DNA from 3 places in the Microbacterium sp. Root322 genome. Region 3 is predicted to be linked to each of the others. Evidence: predicted binding sites of a transcription regulator. Region 3 holds the regulator's gene; each other region holds the start of a gene.
What was found. Region 3 encodes HrcA, which represses chaperone genes, less so after heat shock. Its sites were predicted from a motif close to TTNGCACTCGNNNNNNNCGAGTGCNAA; they were not measured.
Positions count from the first base shown of each region.

Region 1: the regulator HrcA is predicted to act here: its motif matches at 894-920, upstream of groES (co-chaperone GroES).
Region 2: the regulator HrcA is predicted to act here: its motif matches at 994-1,020, upstream of groL (chaperonin GroEL).

Region 1 is NZ_LMCS01000003.1:680,234-682,495, forward strand. Features, by position in the region: gene ASC55_RS15695 (class I SAM-dependent methyltransferase) at 1-847, opposite strand, end outside; gene groES (co-chaperone GroES) at 1,006-1,302, shown strand; gene rarD (EamA family transporter RarD) at 1,484-2,262, shown strand, end outside.
Region 2 is NZ_LMCS01000002.1:408,345-410,606, forward strand. Features, by position in the region: gene groL (chaperonin GroEL) at 1-957, opposite strand, end outside; gene ASC55_RS06700 (LytR C-terminal domain-containing protein) at 1,083-1,661, opposite strand; gene ASC55_RS06705 (DUF3263 domain-containing protein) at 1,743-2,000, opposite strand; gene ASC55_RS06710 (DUF2332 domain-containing protein) at 2,010-2,262, opposite strand, start outside.
Region 3 is NZ_LMCS01000001.1:236,786-239,047, reverse strand. Features, by position in the region: gene dnaJ (molecular chaperone DnaJ) at 1-302, opposite strand, end outside; gene hrcA (heat-inducible transcriptional repressor HrcA) at 339-1,370, opposite strand; gene ASC55_RS01130 (carboxylesterase/lipase family protein) at 1,474-2,262, shown strand, end outside.

The sequences.
Region 1 (2,262 bases), on a different contig from region 3:
CGTGCAGGAAGGCGCCGAGCTCGCGCACCGGCTCGTCGGCGGCGTCCGCCGGGGCGGTGAGCTCGTGCGAGCGCTCGTCGCGGATCACGAGCGCCGCGCGGCGCACCCCTTCTCGGGCGAGGGCGCCGCTCCAGACGACGAGCTCGACGACGCTGCCGTCGGCGCTCACCCACTGTGCTTCGGCGTCGGCGGGCAGCGCGTCGCGGTCGTGCGCGGGTCCGAGCTTGATGCCGGTCGGATGGCTCGCGGCCACATCGAACGCCCAGTCCAGCGAGGGGGAGTAGTCGTCGGCGGAGACTCGTCGGGTCTCGCTGTGCCCGGAGGTGCGTCGAGCCGGGTCCATCCAGATCGCGCTTCCCGCTTCCACCGTTGAGAGGGCGTCTTCGGCCGTGAGGTGGCCCACCGCGGCGCTGTCGCCGAAGGGCGCCAGGTTGTAGGCGGCGATGGCCGAGGTGACCTCATCGGCGTCGACGGCGTGCACGTCGAGTCCCGCTCCGGCGAAGGCGAGCGCGTCGCCGCCGATGCCGCAGCCGAGGTCGGCGACGCGGGTGAATCCGGCGTGCCGGATCCGCTGCGCGTGACGGGCTGCGACCCCGAGCCTCGTCGCCTGCTCGAGCCCGGCGCGGGTGAACAGCATGCGTGCGGCGAAGGGCCCGAACTTCGCCGCAGCCTTGGATCGCAGGTGCGCCTGTCCGACGACGGCGGAGACGAGCTCGGGGGAGTGGCCGGCCGCGCGCAGCCGCGAGACGGTGCGGGCCACGTCGGCGGTCGATTCGATGGGCCCGACCGCGTCGAGCAGCTCGAGACCGGCGGGGGTCAGCAGGGCGCGCAGCTCGGACATCTCCACGTGCTCAGCCTAATTGCCCGTGCGGGGGGACTGCCCGCCGCGCACGCTGGCACTCGCATTGCGTGAGTGCCAGCCGAGCGCCTAGACTGGATTAGCACTCTCGGGTTGAGAGTGCGAACAAGTCTTTCGTGTCAGCGTCAAGAAAGAAGAGGTAGACCGTGTCGGTTTCCATCAAGCCGCTCGAGGACCGCATCGTCATCAAGCAGGTCGAGGCCGAGCAGACCACCGCGAGTGGCCTGGTCATCCCCGACACCGCCAAGGAGAAGCCCCAGGAGGGCGAGGTCGTGGCGGTCGGCCCCGGCCGCATCGACGACAACGGCAACCGTGTTCCGCTCGACGTCGCCGTCGGCGACCGTGTGCTCTACAGCAAGTACGGCGGCACCGAGGTGAAGTTCGGCGCAGACGAGTTCCTCGTCCTGTCGGCTCGCGACGTCCTGGCGGTCGTCGTCCGCTGATCTGCGGAATCTGATTCCCGCCCCTCGTGAGGGGCAGGGTCAAGGTCCTGGAAGGGGCCCGGATGCGCTTCGCATCCGGGCCCCTTCTGCGTCCGCCACCGGGCATCGGTTTCCTGCCGAACTCTGCGGCAGCGGCCGGGCGGCCGAGGGCGCGCCGCCGCCGCGGGCGTAGGGTTGTGCGGTGCCCCCAGAGACGACTCGTGCCACGCAGACCGCCGGAGTGGCCTATGCCGGTGCCGCGTACCTCCTCTGGGGAGTGCTTCCGCTCTACTTCCTGCTCCTCGTTCCGACGGGGCCGTGGGAGGTCGTGGCCTGGCGCGTGCTGCTGTCGTTCGTGTTCTGCCTCCTGCTGCTCACGTTCACGCGCGGCTGGGCGGCATTCGGCGTCATCCTCCGACAGCCGAAGCTGCTGGCCTGGACGGCCCTTGCCGGTCTTCTGATCTACGTCAACTGGCAGGTGTTCCTGATCGGAACCCTCAGCGAGAACGTCGTCGAGACGAGCCTGGGCTACTTCATCAATCCGATCACGACCGTGCTGCTGGGCGTCTTCGTGCTGAAGGAGCGCATCCGCAGGTTGCAGTGGGCCGCCATCGCGATCGCGGCGATCGCGGTCGTCGTGATCGTCGTCGCCTACGGCGATTTCCCCTGGATCGCCCTGTCGTTGACGGCGTCCTTCGGGGTCTACGGGCTCATCAAGAAGAAGATCGGTCCCGCCGTCGATGCGGTCAGCGGTCTGACGTTGGAGTCCTTCTGGCTCATCCCGATCGCCGTGGTGCAGCTGATCGTCGTCGCCCAGACGACGGGGATCACGATGGGGGCGAACGGGTGGCCGCACGCGCTGCTGCTGGCGTTCGCCGGCGTCGCCACAGCGGTGCCCCTGCTGCTCTTCGCCGCAGGAACCCGACGCATCCACCTCACCGTGATCGGAATGATCCAGTTCATCACCCCCGTGATGCAGTT
Region 2 (2,262 bases), on a different contig from region 3:
GCGTGCACGACCGAGCAGGTCGAGCGTGGCGTTCTCGAGCTTGAGGCCGACCTCTTCGGTGATGACCTGACCACCGGTGAGGATCGCGATGTCCTGGAGCTGCGCCTTGCGGCGGTCGCCGAAGCCGGGAGCCTTGACGGCGACCGACTTGAAGATGCCCTTGAGCTTGTTCAGCACGAGCGTCGCGAGAGCCTCGCCCTCGACGTCCTCGGCGATGATGACGAGCTCCTTGCCGTCCTGGATCACCTTGTCGACGACGGGCAGGAGGTCCTTGATGTTGGAGACCTTCTGGTTCGCGATGAGGATGTACGGGTCCTCGAAAACCGCCTCCTGGCGCTCCGGGTCCGTGACGAAGTAGGGGTTCAGGTAGCCCTTGTCGAAGCGCATGCCCTCGGTGAGCTCGAGCTCGGTGCCGAACGTCTGCGACTCCTCGACGGTGACGACGCCCTCCTTGCCGACCTTGTCGATCGCCTCGGCGATGAGCTCGCCGATCGCGGGGTCAGCAGCGGAGATCGAGGCCGTGGCGGCGATCTGCTCCTTGGAGTCGATCTCCTTGGCGCTGGCGAGCAGCTCCTCGGTGATCGCAGCGACGGCCTTCTCGATGCCGCGCTTGAGCGAGATGGGGTCGGCGCCGGCTGCGACGTTGCGCAGACCCTCGCGGACCAGAGCCTGGGCGAGGACCGTGGCGGTCGTGGTGCCGTCACCTGCGACGTCGTCGGTCTTCTTGGCGACCTCCTTGACGAGCTCCGCGCCGATCTTCTCGTACGGGTCGTCCAGCTCGATCTCCTTGGCGATGGAGACGCCGTCGTTCGTGATCGTGGGGGCGCCCCACTTCTTCTCGAGAACGACGTTGCGGCCGCGCGGGCCGAGGGTGACCTTGACCGCGTCGGCGAGGATGTTCAGGCCGCGCTCGAGGCCGCGGCGGGCCTCCTCATCGAAAGCAATGATCTTTGCCATGAGTTTTTTCGTCCCTCCTGGACGTAGACGTTGGGTTTAGCACTCAGAGTGAGAGAGTGCTAACGCCATTCTGGCACTCGACACCTTCGAGTGCAAGCCGCCGGAGGTGAGGTCCACCCCGGGGGTCAGGGGGCCGGAGTCTCCCCGGGCGTCTCGGACGCCGAGCTCGATCGATCGAGGCCGATCACCACCGTGAACTGCTTCTGCCCGTCCTCCGTCTGACCGGAGTAGTAGTCGCTCTGCTGCACGGCTGCGCCGCCGAGGAGCTTCGCCAGCCCGATCGCTGCGAGCTCGTCCTCGTCGTTGAGGTAGAAGACCGTCGTGGCGGGGAAGTCCTGGCTGGAGCTGTCGCCCGCGAAGACGATGTCCGACGCCCACCCGTTGTTGATGAGCAGATCTCTCATCTGCGTGTCCAGTCCCTCGTCCGGCGTGCCGTTGAGGATCAGCACGGAGATCGAGGTGTCCACCACGCCGGTCTCCTCCGGGGTGGGCACGGCGGTGGGCACGGCCTCGGGGAAGAGCGAGACGCGACCCATCACCACGAGGGACCCGAAGATCCCGCCGATGATGAGCACGAGCGCGGCGACGAAGGACCACAGCAGCACGACCCAGCCGTTCATCCCCGGCGCTTCGGCGCGGTGCGCTCCTACACGTCCGGAGGAACGGGGAACGTCATCGAAGCGATCGCGGGAGGGCTTGGACACCCCTCGATGCTAGCGGCACCTTCCTGGCAATCCGTTCCTCGGCGCGGATCATGCGATGCACAAGGCTGTCAGTGCGTCCGTTCAGCCCACGAAACCCGGCGTCCGGGCCGAGCGCTGCCTGGCACGGGAATCCCGGATCCGACGCAGTCTCCGCACCAGCATCGGGTCGTACTCCAGAGCGGCTTCCGATTCGATCAGTCGCCCGAGGAGCTGGTAGTAGCGCGCCGCGCTCATCCCCAGCTGGGCACGGATGACCTCCTCCTTGGCCGAGCCGTGGCGCGGCCACGCGACCTCCATCGCGAGGATCGCGCGGTCGCGCTCCGTGAGATCTCCGAGCATGGGTCCAGGTTAGGACCCATCCGCGGGGAGGGGCGTTCGCCACTCCCACCAGGCGCCGAGAGGATCCGCGGCCGCACGCACCTGCCCGTCGATCGCGACGACGAAGCCCGGCCAATCTTCCGTGTCCACCGGAGGCACCCAGACATCCAGGGCACCGGGCGGATCGATCGTGACCCAGCGCGCGTCCAGGGCGGAGATGCACGCGACCAGGGCGCCCCTGAGCTCCCGCGGGATGTGCACAAGAACGCCGGGTGTCGTGATG
Region 3 (2,262 bases):
GGACGCGCACCGCGTCCGCCGCCCTGCGAGGCGCCGAAGAACGTCTCGAAGATGTCGCCGAACCCGCCGAACCCGCCGAAGTTCCCCGCAGCGCCGTCTCCGCCGCCCATGTCATAGCGTCGGCGGGAGTCGTCGTCGCTGAGCACGTCGTACGCGTGCGTGACGAGCTTGAACTTCTCCGCAGCGTCTTCTCCCGGGTTCACATCCGGGTGCAACTGCCGTGCGAGACGTCGGTACGCCTTCTTGATCTCGTCGGTGGAAGCGTCTCGGGACACCCCGAGAACCTCATAGTGGTCCGCCACGATCGCCTTTCTGCGTGTGTACTGTCGGCGACCGCGTCAGCGGCCGGCCTCGTCTTCATCGAGCATCCGCGACAGGTAGCGGGCCACGGCCCGCGCTGCGGCGAGGTTGCTCGGGTAGTCCATGCGCGTCGGCCCCATCACGCCGACTCGCGCCGTGCCACTGGGCGCGGCGTAGTTGCTGGCGACGATCGACGCCTCACCGAGCCCGAACGGGGCGTTCTCGGTGCCGATGCTGGCGGCGAGCCCGTGCTCGTCCGTCACCATCTCACTCATCAGACGCAGCAGCGTGACCTGCTCCTCGATGGCTTCGAGGAGGGGGTGGATGCTGCCGCGGAAGTCCTGCTCCCGGCGCGCGAGGGTCGCCGCTCCCGCCATCACGAGACGCTCCTGACGGAATCCGCCGAGCTCGTCCACGACGACACCGGCGAGCGTGCGCAGCACCGCATCCTGGGGCTTCTCCTCGGCGGCCAGCAACGCCTGCAGACGGTCGGAGGCCTCGCCGATGCCCTGACCGGTGATCAACGCGGACAGTCGGGCGCGAAGCACCGCCATATCGGCATCGTCGATCGCCTCCGGGAGGACGGCCATGCGCTGAGAGACTCCACCCGCATCCGTCACCAGCACGATGAGAAGCCGATTCGGCGCCAGCGCGACCAGCTCGACGTGCGTGACGTGCGCGCGCGCGAAGGAGGGGTATTGGGCGAGCGCGACCTGCCCTGTCAGCTGCGTGAGCACCCGCACCGTGCGGACCATCAGGTCATCGAGGTCGGCAGGCTCGCCGAGGAACGACTCGATCGCCGAGCGCTGAGCCGACGAGAGCGGTCGCAGCTGGGCGAGGTGATTCACGAACACCCGATAGCCCTTGTCGGTGGGCACGCGCCCTGACGAGGTGTGCGGAGCCGTAATGAGCTCTTCGTCCTCGAGCAGCGCCATGTCGTTGCGGATCGTCGCCGCGGAGACGCCGAAGGAGTGCCGGTCGACGATGGATCGGCTGCCGACGGGCTCGTGGGTCTCGACGTAGTCCTGCACGATCGCGCGGAGAACCTGGAGTCCTCGCTCTGTGACCATCACCCTTCCCTTCCGCTGGCACTCGGACGTTCAGAGTGCCAATCCTACCCCGTGCAGCTCGGGATTCTCCGTACCTCGGGCGCACGACCCTAGGATGACGCTCATGACCACCTCGCCCCAGGCCACCTTGTCGAGCGGCATCGTCCGCGGCACCGAGGAGGCCGGGATCGTCCGCTACCTCGGCATCCCCTACGCGCAGGCGCCGTTCGGAGAGAACAGGTTCCGCGCGCCGCGTCCGGCCTTGGCCTGGGAAGGGGTGAGAGATGCGACGCGGTTCGGCCCGACCCCTCCCCAGGTTCCCTACGCCGGTGCCATCGGCGAGCTGCTGGGCTCCGTGCGCATCGACGGCGACGACATCCTCACCGCGAACGTGTGGGCGCCATCGGACGCTTCCGGTGCGCCGGTGCTGCTGTGGATCCACGGCGGCGCCTTGGAACGAGGCACCGCTGCGCTGCCCCTCTACGACGGCACGGTCTTCGCCACGGCGGGCATCGTCTTCGTCTCGATCAACTACCGACTGGGTTCGGAGGGTTTCTCGGTGTTGGAGGGCGCGCCCCGAAACCTCGGTCTGCGCGATGCCGCCGCCGCGCTGGAGTGGGTGCACCGTGAGATCAGCGCGTTCGGCGGTGATCCGGCGCGGATCACCGCGATGGGCGAGTCGGCCGGCGGAGCGATCGTCGCCGGCCTCCTCGCTCGCGACAGCTCCCGCGAGCTGATCAGCAGGGCCATCATCGAATCCGGGCCGCTCCAGGCGCAGACGGCGCGGAAGGCGGGACGGGTGACCGCGCAACTCGCGAAGCGGCTCGGGGTACGAGCGGACCGCGAGTCCTTCGCGGCGCTGACACCCGAGCATCTCCTGGAAGCACGCAGGGCGCAGGCCGCGGGCTCGTCG